DNA from 2 places in the uncultured Rossellomorea sp. genome. Region 1 is predicted to be linked to the other one. Evidence: predicted binding sites of a transcription regulator. Region 1 holds the regulator's gene; the other holds the start of a gene.
The links. Region 1 encodes NrdR, which represses ribonucleotide reductase genes. Its sites were predicted from a motif close to AACACNATATATNGTGTT; they were not measured.

Region 1 (9,751 bases):
ATTCAACCATCAATCGGGAAAAACTCGGTCAAATCATCTTTAACTCTGAAGAAAAACGAAAAAAGCTGAATGGAATCGTTCATCCTGCCGTCAGAAGCATGATGCTCGCACATAAAGATGAAGCCATTGCAGCTGGTAAACACACGATTTTCATGGATATCCCTCTTTTATTCGAAAGTGATTTGACGTGGATGGTTGATCGCACAGTCGTGGTATACGTGGACCAAGAAACCCAACTATCCCGCCTGATGGAGCGGAACAACTTTAACCGTGAAGACGCATCATCCCGCATCGCTTCCCAATTCCCCTTAAAGGATAAAGCAAGCCTTGCCGACGCAGTCATCGACAACAACGGATCTCTACATGAGACCAAAGAACAGCTTGATGCACTCTTAGTGGAGTGGAATCTAAAACCATAGAATGACAAATGAGCCGACAAGAAACCTCTTGTCGGCTTTTTATTTGGTCCACTAGATGAATTAGTAGTTATGACGATAAATATTTGTTTTTGGGTATGCGTTTGTATATAGGACAATCTCTAAACGTATCTATATAAGCCTCATGGTGTTTGTCTGTCAAAATGTATAGTTAGTAAATATGTATCAGCACAGAGTGGATTGTAGCGTAAGGCACTTTACTCCTGCGGGAAATAGAGGAAAGGTCGAGACCCCGCAGGCGCAGCCGAGGAGCCTCGACTTCCTCCCCGCGGAAAGAAAGTGCCTGGAGCGGAAAGGAACGATCAATGTTAAAATCAAAATCTATTTCATTGAAAAAATGTATGAATCCAATCCATAAAAATATACATTCAATAAGCTGATTTGTCAGAATAATAAAACATTAAAAATCCGCAAAATACTTATTAACTAATTCTCTAAATATGTTATACTATTTTTAGCAAATAAACATATAAGTATAACATTAATATAGAGGGGAGCCGGATTTATGAAGGCGAAAATTGCAATCAATGGTTTTGGACGTATTGGGAGAATGGTTTTCAGAAAAGCAATATTAGAGGAAAACTTAGAGGTTGTAGCCATTAACGCAAGCTACCCAGCTGAAACGCTAGCCCATTTAATAAAGTATGACACAAATCATGGAACATTCCAGGCAGATGTAGTGACAGAAGATGATGCACTCATCGTCAACGGGAAACGTGTCCTACTATTAAGCAATCGTGATCCTAAAGCATTACCTTGGAACGAATTGGATATTGATATTGTCATTGAAGCAACAGGAAAATTCAATTCAAAAGACAAAGCGAGCCTGCATTTAGAAGCGGGAGCCAAAAAAGTCATCCTGACGGCCCCAGGTAAAAATGAAGACGTTACCATTGTGATGGGTGTAAATGAAAGCGCATTAAATATTGAAGAACACAGCGTGATTTCAAATGCATCTTGTACAACGAACTGCTTAGCACCAGTTGCGAAGGTATTAGATGAGCAATTTGGTATTGAAAACGGACTTATGACGACAGTCCATGCTTACACAAATGACCAAAAAAATATTGATAATCCCCATAAAGATTTGAGAAGAGCGAGAGCGTGCGGCCAGTCGATCATCCCGACAACGACTGGTGCAGCAAAAGCATTATCATTGGTTCTGCCTCAATTAAACGGCAAGCTTCACGGAATGGCATTACGTGTCCCTACACCAAATGTTTCACTAGTGGACCTGGTTGTAGATGTGAAAAGAGACGTAACAGTAGAAGAAATCAACGAAGCATTTATTACAGCATCTCTTGGTTCTTTACATGGAGTGCTGGAATACACAACAGAACCTTTGGTTTCGATCGACTTTAATACAAATCCTCATTCAGCGATCATCGACGGATTATCCACGATGGTAATGGGAGATCGAAAAGTGAAAGTACTTGCCTGGTACGATAACGAGTGGGGCTATTCATGCCGCGTCGTCGATCTGGCTAAATTCGTAGCAACAAAAATGAACGCAAAACAAAAAGTCAACGTTTGAAAGAATCAACATAAACAATAAGCATCATCCTTAGAACGTACCTTTCCAGGTGCGTTTTTTTTCTTTTATTTCGCTTTTTAAGAATGATGGTATAGAACACTTTATTTAATGGGGATGTATTAAATATTTTAGGAACAAATTCTGCAAAGGAGCTTTTTTATGTTTATCTATCAAAAAGTATAATTAGAAAAAGTGTAGCATCACAGAGTGGATTGTAGCGGAAGGCACTTGACTCCTGCGGGAATAGCGGGACAGGTGAGACCCCGCAGGCGAAGCCGAGGAGGCTCACCGCCCGCCCCGCGGAAAGCAAGTGCCTGGAGCGAAAAGGAACGGTCAACATTTAGAACATAATCCAAAACTCACTTTACTATTTTGGGTGATAACCCGCATAATCTCGTTGCAATCAACCGATCGTCCACCCATATAAAAAAGTTTATAAAAATTTATTGCAAAACAGTTTTAAACAAAGTATACTATTTTTCGTGAACTTCTTATTAGCAAATGAATACTGATTTAACTACTTAAAGGGTTAGGACCTCTTCGGACTAACTTTCCCCCGTGGTAGTTAAGATTTTGCCAAAGGACACGTTCATTTTGACGAAAAAAATTATGTCAAAGGGGGAAACACTCAATGGAAACAATGGGTCGTCATGTAATCTCGGAATTATGGGGTTGCGATTTTGAAAAATTAAACGATGTAGTAGGAATTGAAAAAACATTCGTCGATGCTGCACTTAAATCAGGTGCAGAGGTTCGTGAGGTAGCTTTCCATAAATTTGCTCCTCAAGGTGTGAGTGGAGTTGTGATCATTTCAGAATCACATCTGACTATTCACAGTTTTCCTGAACATGGTTATGCCAGTATAGATGTATATACTTGCGGTGATTTAGATCCTAACATCGCTGCTGAATATATTGCAGATGCTCTTGGTGCTGACACGCGTGAAACAATCGAATTGCCACGTGGTATGGGTCCGGTACAAGTGAAGAAGTCTCAGGCACAAGCCCTTTAATTGAAAATAACTCAGAAGAGATGCGTATTGGATGCATCTCTTTTTTTGTGCTTTTGTAAAGGAATTGATTTTGAATTTTCATTCGTGCGGTTTTCGTGTAAAATAAGGGTAAATAAAGGGAGGAACTTTATATGAGCGGAATACGTACCCTGTTTAAACGATTTCAATCAGAATGTGAGACATCTGATAAGCACGAAGATAAAGACCTGCAATCACGATATTATAAATCCATGCATCAAGGTGCATTTAATGCAGTACTAGAGTTATTCTCATCCTCTGAATATGAGGTGATTTCCCAGTCTAAGGACAGAGGGGAAATCACGGTTCGTAAAAATGGGACTCCCCAACTGTTCATCGTCGCAACAGTCATCACCGTAAGGCCTTTTGAAACGGCAGTCGATTTCAAGGTGAGTGCAGACAAAGGGAAGGTCTTTGGTACATATACGGTGTTAAAAGCGCAGATCAGCCATTATTATCAGAAGCTTGATAGTGAATTGACAAAAGTGAAATAACGGTAAATCCCATAGAAGCTTGTGTACAGCGCAGCTTTTTTATATGATGAAAGTAAGAGTATGTAATAACGGAGCTGATATTATGAAATGCCCGTCTTGCCAGCATAATGGTACCCGAGTGGTGGACTCCCGGCCTGCTGATGAAGGACGTTCGATCAGGAGAAGAAGAGAATGTGAAGAATGCACTTTTCGCTTCACGACCTTCGAGAAGGTAGAAGAGCTTCCTTTAATTGTGGTGAAAAAAGAAGGGGTAAGAGAAGAGTTTAGTCGAGAGAAGATTTTGAGAGGGTTGATCAAGGCTTGTGAGAAGCGCCCGGTACCTCTTGAGAGATTAGAAAAGATCTCAACGGATATTGAAAAGGAACTCCGAAATCAAGGTGCTTCTGAGGTAGAATCCGTTAAGATCGGTGAGATGGTCATGGATCAACTTGCCAAGGTAGATGAAGTTGCATACGTACGCTTTGCATCTGTTTATCGACAGTTTAAGGATATTAATGTATTTATAGACGAACTGAAAGAATTAATAAAAAAAGAGTAGAAGAATGAGCTGAAGATGTAATTCTTTAGCTCTTTTCTCTTTATTTCTTTGAAAGGTAGAATCCAACTATGATGAAGAAGCATTGGAATGAAATACAGCCAATCGATCCCTACACGGTAGGGACAAATGGGATGCTTCAGGAATATGACCGGAAAATCATTACATTTCTGTACCAGCCTTTAATTGGTTCAGTGTGCTACAGTCTTTATATGAGTTTATGGGGAGAAGTCGAAGAAAATCGGCTCTGGTCGACTGATTCCACCCATTATCACCTTATGAACATACTGTCCGTGAATCTTCAGGACGTCTACGAAGCGCGGATGAAGCTTGAGGGAATCGGCTTGTTAAAGGCATATGAAAAAAGGGACAACGGGGACCGCAGCTTTCTCTATGAACTGCAGCCTCCTCTTTCCCCTCAGGAATTCTTTCATGATGGTATGTTGAATGTGTATCTTTACCGGAAAATCGGCAGAACTCATTACTTGCGTTTGAAGAAGTTTTTCACTGACGAATCGGTTGATAAACAGCAGTACTCGAATATCACTCGATCCTTTCAGGATGTTTTTACATCGGAGCAAATTAATTTTCTTCACCATGATGCAAATGTGGATTCGGAAACCAAGTCTGGTGAACAATATATGAACTATGGAAGGAATGAAGGGATTCCATTAGACGACATCGATTTTGATTTTCAGTTATTGCTGGCGGGATTATCCGAATCCATGGTTCCGCGAAAAGCCTTTACAGCGACTGTGAAGGAAACGGTACTGAAGCTGAGCTATTTATACGGCATCGATCCTATTCAAATGAAAAATATCGTCTTAAGTTCCCTGGATGCTGATGATACCATCGATATAGAATTATTGCGTAAAACTGCACGGGATTGGTATGGGCTACAAACAGGGGATCAATTGCCCGATTTGACTACCAGAATCGAGACCAAGAAACCTGAACCAGCGTATAAACCCCTCTCCAAAGAAGAGGAGCTGATTGAATACCTTGAAAACACGTCTCCAAAAGACGTACTATCTGATATTTCGAATGGCGGTGCCCCTTCTAAGTCTGATCTGCAGGCCGTAGAAGAAGTGCTCATGTCACAGAAGCTGCCGCTTGGTGTTATGAACGTTCTTATACAATATGTCCTATTAAAAACAGATATGAAGCTGACAAAGGGATATATGGAAAAAATCGCATCTCATTGGTCGAGGAAAAAGGTTACGACTGCAAGCGAAGCAATGGATTTAGCCAAGAAGGAACACAAGCAGTATTTGGAGTGGGCTGAAGGGAAAAAGGAAAATAAAACGAATAGGCGAAGAAAGCCGATTCGGACAGAAAAACTCCCGGAATGGTTCCAAGAAGGAGAAGTGGAGAAAGAAAACGATTCCTCTCAGGAAGAATACGATTTCGAGGCAGAGAAGAAAAAACTCGAAGAAGAGCTTAAAAATTTTCGGAAGTAGGTGAACATAGCGGTGGAAAGAATAAACAACACCCTGAAAAGGTTGGCGGCTTCTGGTTCGTTTCAACAAAGATATGAGCAAATGAAAAAAGAGATTCTTGAAAACAATGATGTGAAGGATTTTATTCGCAGGAATGAAGACCGTGTTACAGGGGAAATGGTGAATGAGAGCCTTATGAAGTTATATGAATACATTTCTCAAAGTAAGGAATGCCGTTATTGCCCTTCTTTACAGGAGTGTAAGAATATGATGGAGGGGTATGATCCCCACTTAGTGATCAGGGGCAACACAATCGACATTGATTATCATCGCTGCCCTCGAAAAGTCATCCACGATGAAAGGACGAGCGCCCAGCGTCTAATCAAAAGCCTGTATGTACCGAAGGATATTTTACAAGCATCTTTCTCAACCCTTGACCTTGATTCGAAAAGCCGTCTGGAAGCAGTGCGGCTTGCAAAGAATTTCGTGGAGACCTATACAGAGGGCACGAAAATGAAAGGACTCTATTTTTACGGGAAGTTCGGGGTCGGCAAGTCCTATTTGTTAGGGGCCATGGCCAATGAACTCGCCGAGAAAAAAATCGGTTCTCTTATCGTGTATGTTCCCGAGTTCTTCAGGGAGATCAAACAATCACTCGGTGATAATACGGTGAATGAAAAGCTTGAGATGGTAAAATCAGCCCCGATACTCATGCTCGATGACATCGGCGCAGAAACGATGTCTAGCTGGGGGAGAGATGAGATCTTGGGGACGATCCTCCAGTACAGAATGCTTGAGAACCTGCCTACATTCTTCACCTCCAACTTCAACTTCAGCGAGCTGACTCATCATTTGACATACAGCCAAAGAGGAGAAGAAGAAAAGCTGAAGGCGGCAAGGATCATGGAGCGGATTAAATATCTATCCCAGCCTGTGTTGATCGATGGAAGGAATAGAAGAGAATAGATTGAAAGAGAGGAAATTACATGCGATGCGATTTCCTCTCTTTTTTATGTGTGTAAATTTAGGTGTAGACATTGGACATTTTGATGTGATTTTTTTACAATTATTGCAAAACGGCTGGATTATGGAGGTTTTCGGCTGGATTATCGAGAGAAACGGCTGGATTATCGAGAGAAACGGCCGGATTTCCGAAAGAAACGGCTGGATTTCCGAGAGAAACGTCCGGATTTCCGAGAGAAACGTCCGGATTATCGAAAGAAACGGCCGGATTCACTCATCGTGCACGGAAGCGAACGCATGTTCATGGTGTCCATAACTACATAGTGAAGAAAAGAGTCAATTAAATTCCCTCATCAACTTCTAAATGATACAAGCCTCCCATATATATAAATCAGGGAATTGGGTTTAAGGAGGCGAGAAAGTTTGATTGAATTTATTTTTAAGCAAAAAAGTGATGCGGTAAAGCTTCAAGAATACCTCAATAAAGAGTTCATCCAATCATGGTTTCATGAAACGCTTTTTCAACATACAACTCACTATAATCTGACGATAGAGGTTTCCCCCTTCTTCAAGGAAAGAGAAAAGCTATTCAATGGGGTTTCACACTTTGTCTTAAATGATAAATGCATGGACTGGTCCGAATCAGCCCTGAAAGAAAATTATTTCTATGAAGATGTTGATGAAATCAATCAAATATTAGAAGTCGTATCAGAGATGAGGATGGGTGAACGACCTGAATTGATGGAGCTGATTGGTGAATGGGACGAGGTCAAATACGTCCATGACAGCCTGGAGCTATTGTTGGAAGGAAAGACTCCCATATCATTCGACTCTTTTAGCAAGTTCAGGCTGAAGAACCTTCAGGAGAGACTCCTCCTCATGGTGGATCTTGCTATAGATGAATATAAGATGGAGCAGGAATATCAAATGTTTGTTCATATGCTGCGGGAGTATCTAGCATCGAGGGAGCAGAAAATGCGCACGATCCATCTGTACTCGACGGGTTACGGCTATCGTTTCTTTGATGAAGACATGAAAGAGCTGACACGCCAGGAACTGACAAAGGCGATTGATAAACGATTATTGACGAATCATCCCTTATATGTTGATTCGTACACCATTGCTCCGTTATTATCCATTGCCCCGGAAAAGATACTCGTCTATGGAAATGGTGACCATCAATTGATCAGGACGCTTCAGAACATTTTCGAAGAACGGATCGATCTCCTGCCGTTGAGTTATTTTCCTGACACGCTTCTGTATCCTTCGTGGGATATCGCGAATGAATAGGCTTGCTTTTCAAAACATAACCGATTATAATACCTACATAATAAGTCAATAAATAAAGGTTATGATGAGGACAAGAATATTCCTATTCCATTCACAGAGAGGGAAGTCTCCCGGCTGCAAGCTTCCTAATTCGGTAGTGATATTTACCACCTCGGAACTTCAATTATGAACTGAATCTTGACGGATTCACAGTAATGATTGACGGCTAAATGTCGTTATTCGTTTTCAATGAAGTCATTGTCTGTATTTTGGGCACAATGAGAAGTTGGGTGGAACCACGAGTTTACTTATTAACCTCGTCCCTTCAAACGTGAAGGGGCGGGGTTTTTTATGTTTTATAGAGATTATTTAAGGAGTGAAATTACATGTCAGAAGTAGTGAAAATTCAGTTCCCTGATGGAAATGTAAAGGAGTTTCCTAAAGGGACGACAACAGAAGAGATTGCTGCGTCCATCAGTCCCGGACTGAAAAAGAAGGCGCTCGCTGGTAAAATAAATAATGTATTAATCGACTTGCGTACAGGGATCCAAGAGGATGGGGCGATAGAAATCGTTACACCTCCAGGAGAAGATGCTCTGGAAATTCTTCGTCACAGTACAGCTCATTTAATGGCTCAGGCGATTAAACGTTTATACCCTGAGACAAAGCTCGGAATCGGACCGGTCATCGAAGGCGGGTTTTATTATGATATTGATTCCGAGCACACGTTTACACCAGAGGACCTGCCATTGATCGAGAAAGAAATGAAGAAGATCACTGGTGAAAACTTAGAGGTGGTTCGTAAAGAAGTCAGTCGCGACGAAGCTCAGAAAATGTATGAAGAAATCGGTGACGAGTATAAGCTTGAATTACTTGAAGCGATTCCAGAGGGCGAGCAAGTCTCGATTTACGAGCAAGGTGAATTCTTCGATCTATGTCGTGGGATCCACATTCCGTCCACTAATAAAATTAAAGAGTTTAAGCTGTTGAGCATCGCCGGGGCATACTGGCGCGGGAACAGCGATAACAAAATGCTTCAACGAATTTACGGTACTGCCTTTTTCAAGAAAGAAGACCTGGAAGAGCATCTGCGTCTTTTAGAAGAAGCGAAAGAGCGTGATCACCGTAAAATCGGAAAAGAATTAAACCTATTCATGAACTCACAAAAAGTGGGACAAGGTCTGCCGATGTGGCTGCCTAAAGGTGCAACGATCCGTCGCATCATCGAGCGCTATATCGTGGATAAAGAAGAGCGCTTAGGCTATGATCACGTGTACACTCCTGTCATGGGAAGTGTTGAACTTTATAAAACAAGCGGTCACTGGGATCACTATCAGGAAAACATGTTCCCGGTTATGGAAATGGATAACGAAGACCTTGTTCTCCGTCCAATGAACTGCCCTCATCATATGATGATTTACAAAAACGGCATTCACAGCTATCGTGAGCTTCCGATCCGTATCGCCGAGCTTGGTCTGATGCACCGTTACGAATTATCAGGAGCACTATCAGGACTTCAACGTGTACGTGGAATGACTCTGAACGATGCTCATATCTTTGTCCGTCCCGATCAAATCAAGGAAGAATTCAAGCGTGTCGTACGCCTGGTTCAGGAAGTGTACAAAGACTTTGATCTGAAGGACTATTCCTTCCGCCTGTCTTATCGTGACCCTGAGGATACTGAGAAGTACTTCGATGATGATGAGATGTGGAACCGTGCACAAGGGATGATCAAGGAAGCCATGGATGAACTCGACGTTGAGTACTTTGAAGCTGAAGGGGAAGCGGCATTCTACGGCCCTAAACTGGACGTTCAAGTGAAAACAGCCCTTGGTAAGGAAGAAACTCTATCAACGGTTCAACTGGATTTCCTGCTTCCGGAGCGCTTTGACTTAACATATGTAGGGGAAGACGGGAAGCAGCACCGTCCGGTAGTCATTCACCGTGGTGTCGTATCCACAATGGAACGCTTCGTGGCATTCCTGATTGAAGAATACAAAGGAGCATTCCCGACATGGCTCGCTCCAACGCAGGTTCAGGTAATCCCGGT
Region 2 (9,751 bases), 300 kb from region 1:
GAACGGGAGGACAATCCTGGTCCTTCATGAACTTCAAGGCCGATTCCGTGACCCAGTGAATGTCCGAAATACTCACCATACCCTTTTTCTGTTATGTAATCACGTGCAATCGCATCCGCTTCTTTACCTGTCATACCAGGCTTGATTTTTTCCATGGCAAGAAGCTGTGATTGAAGAACAACATCATAGATCTCTTTCAGTTTCTCACTTGGTTCTCCTACAGATAAGGTACGTGTCATATCAGAGCAATATCCTTTATAGTATGCTCCATAATCCAACGTTACAAAATCACCTTTTTCAATGACTTTATCACTGGCCACCCCATGAGGAAGTGCAGAGCGATTACCTGAAGCAACGATGATGTCAAAAGATGATGAAGTTGCGCCTGCTTTTCTCATGAAGAATTCTAATTCATTGGAAACCTCTAACTCTGTCACACCCGGTTTGATAAAATCTAATATATGCTTAAATGCTGCATCGGCGATATCCGCCGCATCCTTAATTATCTTAAGCTCTTCAGGTGTCTTAATCAAGCGTAACTTTTCTACCAGCCCTGATACCGGTACAAGTTCTGCTTCCAGCACTTCACGATAGCTGTCATACGCACTGAATGTCATGTAGTTCTTCTCGAAGCCCAGTTTCTTGATCCCCAGGTTTTTCACTTGTTTGGCTACTTCCTCATGGATGGGTCCAGTATGCTGGACGATTTCAAAATCGGCAGCCTGCTCGGTTGCTTGCTCGATGTAGCGGAAATCTGTTATGAATAATGCTTTGTCTTTAGAAATCAGAGCAACACCTGATGAACCCGTAAAGTTTGTCATGTACCGACGGTTGTAGGTACTGGTAAGTAAAATCCCGTCAAGTTCGTTTTCTGAAAAAGTCTCTCTTAATCGTTCAATCTTCATTCAATTCCACTCCCTTAATGTTCTTTATGATCGCTTGTAAAGCCAATTCGTAACCAAACAGTCCAAAACCGACGATCTGGCCAACCGTTTCAGCTGCCACGACAGATTGATGTCTGAACGCTTCACGGGCATGGATATTAGATATATGCACTTCCACTACCGGTACTGATACCGAAGCCACTGCATCTCTTATCGCATAGCTGTAATGCGTGAAAGCACCGGGATTCAGGATGATTCCCCCATACCCTTCATCCTCTGCCCTGTGTATGTAATCAATCAGTTCCCCTTCATGGTTCGATTGAGCTGAAAAGAGTTGAAACCCTTCACCTTCTGCTTGTTTCGAAAGCTTTTCCTCAAGTTGTGGCAGGGTGACATGTCCATAAATATCGGGTTCACGTTTCCCGAGCCTATTTAAGTTAGGACCATTTAAAAGCAAGATTTTATTCATATGTAAACTCCTAAAAAAATAGAATGTTCATCATGAACATTCTAACATAAACCTTTTACCTATACCTACATAATTGTCTGATAATAAGGATTTGTTAATGTGAAACTTCACCTGATTTTTCTTTCTGATCTTGATGTCTCAACTCGTTTTCTTCATAGGAAATGGAGTAGCCAATAAATACACCATATAAAATATACAAGCAGAAGGTTGTGATCAGGGTGTGATAATCAATGGATGTAAAGGATTGAATGCTCGGAAAGAGTGGGTTGAGCAGTAAAAAGAAAGCCAGGTATAACGCTGCACCATAAGCAACTCCAACCCACATGGACTTGAATTTCCTCAATAAACCATAATAGATAAGGGCCACTCCAATAGAAATCACTCCGTAAGCCAATATAGAAAGAACGATTCCAATCCATTTGTCCACCCAGTCCCCAACCGCCCATGGCTCAAAAATGATATTAGGCTCAATTTTCGTAAAGGAAAAAAAGTAACAAAGGTAGGCAATTGCACTCCATAACATTCCACCAATAAAGCCCGTCACAACCACCATTCCCATGAATGAAAGTGGTTTTTCACCCTGATTTTGCTCTAATCGGGGATTCTCCTTGCTTTCTTCTGTTCCATCCTGAATCTTTTCATGTTGTCCTTTTTGTTCCGCCATCTTTAGCACCTCCATTCGTAGTATGTCCCATTGATTTAAACATTTGCATGCTTTGCATATTTTTCGTGTGTATGTTGGTATGGGTTCATAAACAGCGTAAGGGAAGGAAATATGTATAATGAATCGCTACCTCTAGTGCTTTGAATCATTTTTTAGTAAAATAGATATTATCTTTCCAAGTTTCAGAAAATAAGTACAACATGAATCACATAAAAACGATAATAAATACGATTAAAGAGCAAGGAAATTGTCTAGAATAATAGTATAGATATTATTTAAAGATGGATTGTATTGTAAGGAGGTGGCTTTGTTGAACGCTCGTAATATCTTTGTTTCCACATTAATATTGTTAGCTATAGTAGGGCTCGTAACTTCCCTATTCGGAAATCCTTTAGGGCTTGCAAAACAATTACTGGTAACAGCAGCCGTCATCGGGATTATCTACTTTATATACCGAAGATGGTTCAGCGGGAGGCGGGCTGGTAATAGTAATGAACAGAGAGCGTTTGTTAAAGCAGCCAAGCAATCGAAGAAGCGTCATAAGAAGAAGTCTTCAAGTAGGCCTCAACAAGTATCAAACGCCCAAAAGAAACGTTCGATACGCAAGAAATCCAATGCCAATCTGACTGTAATTGAAGGAAAGAAGAATAAGAAAAACAATCGAGCCTCGTTTTAGGAGCTCGATTGTTTTATTAATATGTCCATTTTTGCAGAAATGCTTCAGCTTTTGATTTTCCGTACCGGATGAGCTCTGTTTTCCTTTCCGGGGTTAACTCGAATTCGGTTGTGAGCACTCCTTCAGTAGGAATAAAGATGATGTTTTTTTCATGTTTTCTGGAAATGTATCTGGAATCATGTGCATCTTTCATCGTAGTAAAGAGGGCTTCATACATATCAATCGCATTCTTGATTTGTTTTTTCGGCTTTCCGACTAGATCGTGACTTAACTTCACCCCTATTACCGGCCTCACCTTTTTCACATTTTCCCGATCGAACAGCCACATTGGAAAATTACTGAGCACCCCACCATCCACCATAAAACTTATTCCTTCTAAAGATCGTAACTTTACAGGTTCGAAAAAATAAGGAAGACTCGCACTCATTCGTATCGCCCTTGCAACAGGAAAGGTTTCTTTAGCTATTCCATACTTCTCAAGGTCGTCAGGGAGAACTAATAATCTGCCGTTCGATAGATCTGAAGCGATCACCCGGAGTGAATGGGGAGGTAAATCGGCGAACGTATAGATCCCTCTAGCCTTCAGCTTTTCTTCCACCCAGTTTTCAAGCGCCACTCCTTTATACAAACCTAAACGATGGTAAACCCGAAACCATTTTATAATAGGAAAGGAGATGATCTCGTTTGAGTCCAGCAATTTATTAAAATCTATATCATCCATGATTTTCAAAAGCTCCCTGCTCGAATAACCTGCAGCAATAAATGCTGCAATCACTGCTCCTGCACTCGTTCCTGCGAGCCTCTTAAATCTGTAGCCCTTCTCCTCTAATGCTTGATATGCCCCAATCAAGGCGAGCCCCTTGATGCCTCCGCCTGAAAAAACGCCATCGATGTCCACAGGCTCCACTCCTTCTTTTTCTCTTACTACATCTTTAATTCACAAAGAAGGATTTTAGACTAAAAAAATAGGAGGGGAACCAGTCCCCTCCTATCTATCTTTATTATTATAAACCGCACTTCAGTTGAGCACCGCAGTTGGTACAAGTATTGCAGCCGCCCATATCTTTTACCGTTCCTTTACGGCAGACAGGACACGTATTTCCAACTTCAGAACCAATGGTAACGTCTGTTGAACGCACGTCTTGAATCGTATCGAGTAACACGATCGGCTTTTTAGTTGTAGGAATCTCTTTTTGTTCTGCTTCATGCTCGTCATCAAAGCTGTTTTCTTCTGCTTTGAGGGTAAGAACTTGCGAATCACGGCTTCCATCAACGTACACCGTACCGCCTTTTGCTCCACCTTTATAAAGACGCTCATACACTTTTTCTACTTGCTCAACCGTATAACCACGAGGGGCATTAACGGTTTTCGAAATGGAGCTGTCAATCCAATTCTGGATGACACATTGAACATCAGCATGTGCTTGTGGCGCCAGGCTCATGGAAGATACAAACCATTCTGGAAGATTGTCAGCATCTGCTTCCGGATTTCTCTTTAAGTAATCCTCTACAATATCCGCTTTTACTTCAATAAACTTACCAAGACGGCCGCTTCTGTAATATGTGAAGGAGAAGTATGGCTCGAGACCTGTAGATACACCAACCATCGTACCTGTTGAACCTGTTGGAGCAACGGTTAACAGATGAGAGTTTCGAATCCCGTAGTGTTGAATGTCATCCCGTACATCCTCAGGCATTTTCTTCATGAAACCTGTTTCCACAAACGCTTTTCGTAAAGCCTTCGTTTCTTCGTCGGTACTTCCAGTAAGGAATGGGAAGCTTCCCTTTTCCTTGGATAATTCAACGGATGCACGATAAGCGGTTGTTGCGATGGCTTCGAACACCTCATCAACCAGCTGGTTACCTTCTTCTGAACCGTATTCTTTTTCACAATAGATCAACAAGTCTGCAAGCCCCATAACCCCAAGGCCAACACGTCGCTCACCAAGGGCCTGCTTTTTGTTTTCATCCAGGAAGTACGGAGTCGCATCAATGACATTATCCTGCATGCGAACACCCACTTCAACGGTACGCTTCAACTTTTCGAAATCAACGGTTTTCGTCTCTTTATTGGCAAACTGAGCCAGATTCACGGCTGCCAGATTACACACTGAATAAGGAGCAAGAGGCTGTTCACCACATGGGTTGGTAGCAACTACCTTTTGACCATAAGCTTTCGCATTCGTCATATCATTCGCGTTATCAATAAAGAAGATTCCAGGCTCAGCTGAATACGTTGCACAAACATTGATAAGATTCCAAAGCTCTTTCGCTTTGATCTTACGGTAGGTACGGACTTTGTATCCAAGCTTTTCCCACTCTCGGACGTCACCGACATTGTGCCATTCTTCATTGTAGTATTTCATTTGCTCTTCATTGTAACTTTCAACATCCGGGAAGCGGAGTTCATACTCACGATCGTTTTCCACAGCTTCCATAAAGTCGCTTGTTAAACAAACAGAAATATTGGCACCTGTCAGAAACTCTGAATTATGGACGCTATATGTTCCGCCTGTACGCAGCTTTTCTTCTGCATTCTTAAGGATCTTCGCATCAAACCCACCATACCCGGGGATTTGTCTATAGTTCAGGATTCCTTGATACATCGCTTCCTCTTGTTCCGTCAGAGGGGTGAATTTCAATTTATCCTGTGCCGCTTTTTTAATGGTTTCATCTTCTGTATTCTCAAGGAGATAACGCAGAATACGCGGGTTTTGCATTTTAGAAATGATGAATTCGATAATATCGGGATGCCAATCTGATAACATGATCATTTGTGCCCCGCGTCTTGAACCGCCCTGCTCAACCAAATGAGTCAATTTGGCGATGTCATCCAGCCAGGAAACCGAACCGGAGGATTTACCGTTCACACCTTTTGCAAGGGTATTGCGCGGACGAAGCGTCGATCCATTCGTTCCTACTCCCCCGCCTCGGCTCATGATCTCCATTACCTGCTTGCGATGTTCTGAAATCCCTTCACGTGAATCCTGTACGAAAGGCATCACGTAACAGTTAAAGTACGTAACATCCGTTCCGGCACCCGCTCCATAAAGCACTCGACCAGCAGGAACAAAATGCAGGTTCACCAATTCATGATAGAACTTCTCAAACCAAACTTGTCTCTTTTCAGGAGTTTCTTCCACTTCTGCTAAGCCTGTTGCGTTACGCTTTGCAATTTGTTCGTAGTAGACTTCGAGAGGTTTTTCAATTACATCCAGTGTTCTAGAAACGATACCCGTTTCCATTTCTTCAGGTTTGTCTATGGCACTTCTGTACTCTTCTTCGATCCAAACATCTGCTTTCTTCGTTTCCCAATCGATGCTTGTGATGTAACCTAACCCTCTTGCAGGGAATTTAGGATCTTCTTTGATGGTGAGGACTACAAAGTCTCCTTCAGAAAGGGTGATTTTTTCCGTGTCTTTGAAAGAATAACGATCAATCATGACAAGACGGGATACACCTTTGTGTGTAGTATTCATATCCGGTGTAATGGGATGTACTTGAGGAAATAATCCGATATCCTGATTTAATCTTTCGATGTTTAATTTCATTGTGTTTTTCGACGCAACAGTCATAAAGACAACTCCTTCTATCTCAAATCTTTCATTTGTTTGTTATTTACTTTGATGTGTAATATCAAATAATACGATATCATAGCTCTATTAGAAAAGCAATAAATAAACACAACATATAGTGTGCAAAAAATTATTCGACACACCATATATTGTGTTTCGGGTCAATAGGTCATTTGTTTGTCAAACGGATAATAAGCCAATAAAAATAGAAAACAGGAGGAAACAATAGAAAATCATATAATACTCCGACCATTTCTATTAATTTAGAACTTGATATAAATCCAAGTCGCGTAATAGTTGGTAAAATAGGAAAAAAGCGACAAGCATCGCTTTTTTTCTACAAAAAAATTTTATCGTTTAAAATTCCAATCATCTGATTCGTACCGGGTTTCGGCAAGGTCCACAACATATTGTGTTTCCTCTTCAGAAAGTTCATATGGTTCCAGGTGGATATTCAGTCCTTCTTCAAAACCTTTTTTGAACGCTTCCTTGGCCATGTCCATGGTGACCGTTTCAGAACTGATTTCGTTCATCGCAACGGCCTTGTTTTTAAAAGCTCGCTGCATACGCTCTTTTACCCTGTCAGATGGATAATTAAACAGACTAAACAATTTATCTTCGTCAAGATCCAGGAGGATAGAGCCGTGCTGGAGGATGACGCCCTTTTGACGCGTCTGGGCACTGCCTGCCACTTTCCTTCCTTCTACCACCAGTTCATACCAGCTGGGTGCATCAAAACAAACAGCTGAACGTGGATTTTTTAATCCTTCCCTCTCTTCTGCTGTTTTCGGAACAGCAAAGTAGGCTTCAAGGCCCAGGCCCTGAAATCCCTTTAGAATTCCTTCCGAGATGACACGATACGCTTCCGTTACTGTTTTAGGCATTTCAGGATGATCTTCTGAAACAATGACGCTGTACGTCAATTCATGTTCATGCAGAACCCCCCTGCCTCCAGTCGGTCTTCTGACGAATCCGAGTCCGTGCTCCTTAACGGCTTCAAGATTGATTTCCTTTTCTACCTTTTGGAAGTAGCCAATCGATAGTGTCGCGGGATCCCAACCGTAAAAACGAATCGTCGGAGGAATCTTCCCTTCACTATGCCAATCGAGTAGCGCCTCATCAAGGGCCATATTATAAGAAGGGGAACAATTCCCTGAGTCAATGAATCTCCATGTTTCCTTTTTCATGCATCATACCTCATTTACGTCTTCTCTTTGATATTTTATTATGTAATCCTTCAACTTCATTCAAGTCCGTTACTAGTCTATCAAATCCAATCGAAAAAACAAAGAAAAACAGATTGGAAAGTGTTTGCTATAAAATAATAAATTTGTTTTGATTCTCGGAGCTTTCATGAATATAATAGAAGATAGCGCATTTGTAGAAAGGAGCATGAATGATGGAAGGATTATATATTCTTTTAGTCGTACTTGGTGGAATCATTGTTTATTCACTCTTTACGTTCTTCTATCAAAAGAGAATTGTGAATACATTGACTGAAGAAGAATTTCGAGCAGGATATCGTAAAGCTCAATTGATAGATGTTCGTGAAGCGAATGAATTTGAAAACGGTCACGTACTTGGCGCACGAAATATCCCCCTATCTCAAATAAAAATGAGACAAAAGGAAATCCGTGCCGATCAACCCGTTTACCTTTATTGCCAAAGCGGACTCCGCAGCGGACGAGCAGCTCAAATGCTTCACCGCAAAGGATACCGAGATCTTCACCAATTGCAGGGCGGCTTTAAAAAGTGGACAGGTAAAGTAAAACATAAAAAATAATGTGAAAGGATTGCCTTAGAGGCAATCCTTTTTTTGATCGGTGGGAGTAGTCGGATGGATTGCGTTGATGGATCTAGTGGTAGTATGTAGAATCCCATCAACAAATGGGATTATTTGTAATTCGGCTGGATTTTTGCTGAAAACTGCTGGATTCCTGTTCATTTCGGCTGGATTATCAACCAAAACGGCTGGATTCCTGTTCATTTCTGCCGGATTATCGACCAAATCGGCTGGATTCCCTTTCACTTTGGCTGGATTATCGACCACCACGACCGAATTCCGCGCCTATTTTGCTGAGTGATCCACCATATCTGCTTAATTACTTGTCTTACTATGCTAATAGTCCCTTTAAACGGCCAAATCACGTCTTTTTCACTTGAATTACAGGAGATAACACCACAATCACCTCCGCCCCATTTCTCTTTCAATGAAGGTCCGTCCCTCAGAAAATCCCCGCAGCGAACCGCTGCGGGGATTTCCAGTTTTACATCTTTTAGCTTTCTTTTGTATAACGCAGTATTGGTTTTCTTGCTGCGAGAGTTTCGTCCATACGTTTGACGATGGTCGTATGAGGTGCTTCTTGGACGATTTCCGGTGTTTCTTCTGCTTCTTTAGCAATTTGGATCATTGCATCTATAAAGGAATCTAGGGTTTCTTTCGATTCTGTTTCCGTTGGTTCAATCATCATGCATTCTTCCACATTTAATGGGAAGTAAATCGTAGGCGGATGATATCCGAAGTCGAGTAGTCGCTTCGCAATATCCAATGTACGGACGCCAAGCTTCTTCTGACGTTTTCCACTGATGACAAATTCATGCTTACAATGACGATCGTATGGAAGGTCGAAGTGAGGAGCCAGTCTGCGCATCATGTAATTTGCATTCAGGACTGCGTTTTCTGTAACGGCTCTCAGTCCGTCCGGCCCCATCGTTCTGATGTACGTATAGGCACGAACGTTGATACCAAAGTTCCCATAGTATGGTTTTACACGGCCAATTGAATCAGGACGGTTGTAATCGAATTCGAACTTTTCGCCATTTTTCACCAGGACCGGTTTTGGAAGGTATTTAATCAAGTCTTCCTTCACTCCGACAGGACCGCTTCCAGGACCACCGCCTCCGTGAGGGCCCGTAAACGTCTTATGAAGATTTAAATGCACGACATCAAATCCCATGTCCCCAGGTCTGGCTTTTGATAATACTGCATTTAGATTGGCACCATCATAATACAGCTTACCGCCTGCTTCATGAATGATTGCAGCCATTTCCAGAATGTTTTCTTCAAATAAACCAAGAGTGTTCGGATTGGTCAGCATCAGGGCTGCAGTATCATCTCCTACTACACGCTTCAGATCTTCCAAATCAACTAATCCATTCTCGTTTGATTTAACCGTTACTGTTTCGAAACCTGCTACAGTGGCACTGGCAGGGTTCGTTCCATGAGCTGAATCCGGTACGATGACCTTCGTACGGTGAGTGTCACCATTTGCTTCATGGTAAGCACGGATCATCATAAGACCGGTCCACTCTCCATGAGCTCCTGCTGCAGGCTGCAGGGTCACCTCATCCATACCTGTGATCTCTTTCAAATGCTCTTGAAGATCATACATAAGTTCAAGCGCGCCTTGAACACTTTCTGCTTCTTGTAGCGGATTGATATGGGCAAATCCATTCAGTCGTGCAACGTTTTCATTCACCTTT

Region 2: a site for NrdR is predicted at 6,407-6,424, ahead of Q1B03_RS03710 (vitamin B12-dependent ribonucleotide reductase). Genes of this name have one in related genera too.

Annotation. Positions count from the first base shown of each region.
Region 1 covers NZ_CANKZT010000001.1:986,090-995,840, reverse strand. The annotation lists gene coaE (dephospho-CoA kinase) at 1-419, shown strand, start outside; gene Q1B03_RS05270 (glyceraldehyde-3-phosphate dehydrogenase) at 943-1,971, shown strand; gene speD (adenosylmethionine decarboxylase) at 2,603-2,983, shown strand; gene Q1B03_RS05260 (cytosolic protein) at 3,115-3,495, shown strand; gene nrdR (transcriptional regulator NrdR) at 3,578-4,033, shown strand; gene Q1B03_RS05250 (replication initiation and membrane attachment family protein) at 4,102-5,490, shown strand; gene dnaI (primosomal protein DnaI) at 5,503-6,435, shown strand; gene Q1B03_RS05240 (hypothetical protein) at 6,437-6,748, shown strand; gene Q1B03_RS05235 (putative sporulation protein YtxC) at 6,856-7,722, shown strand; gene thrS (threonine--tRNA ligase) at 8,088-9,751, shown strand, end outside.
Region 2 covers NZ_CANKZT010000001.1:682,099-691,849, forward strand. The annotation lists gene Q1B03_RS03685 (Xaa-Pro peptidase family protein) at 1-905, opposite strand, end outside; gene aroQ (type II 3-dehydroquinate dehydratase) at 895-1,353, opposite strand; gene Q1B03_RS03695 (YqhR family membrane protein) at 1,448-2,017, opposite strand; gene Q1B03_RS03700 (SA1362 family protein) at 2,328-2,693, shown strand; gene Q1B03_RS03705 (patatin-like phospholipase family protein) at 2,710-3,591, opposite strand; gene Q1B03_RS03710 (vitamin B12-dependent ribonucleotide reductase) at 3,698-6,268, opposite strand; gene Q1B03_RS03715 (biotin/lipoate A/B protein ligase family protein) at 6,619-7,455, opposite strand; gene Q1B03_RS03720 (rhodanese-like domain-containing protein) at 7,668-8,051, shown strand; gene Q1B03_RS03725 (hypothetical protein) at 8,116-8,352, shown strand; gene gcvPB (aminomethyl-transferring glycine dehydrogenase subunit GcvPB) at 8,545-9,751, opposite strand, start outside.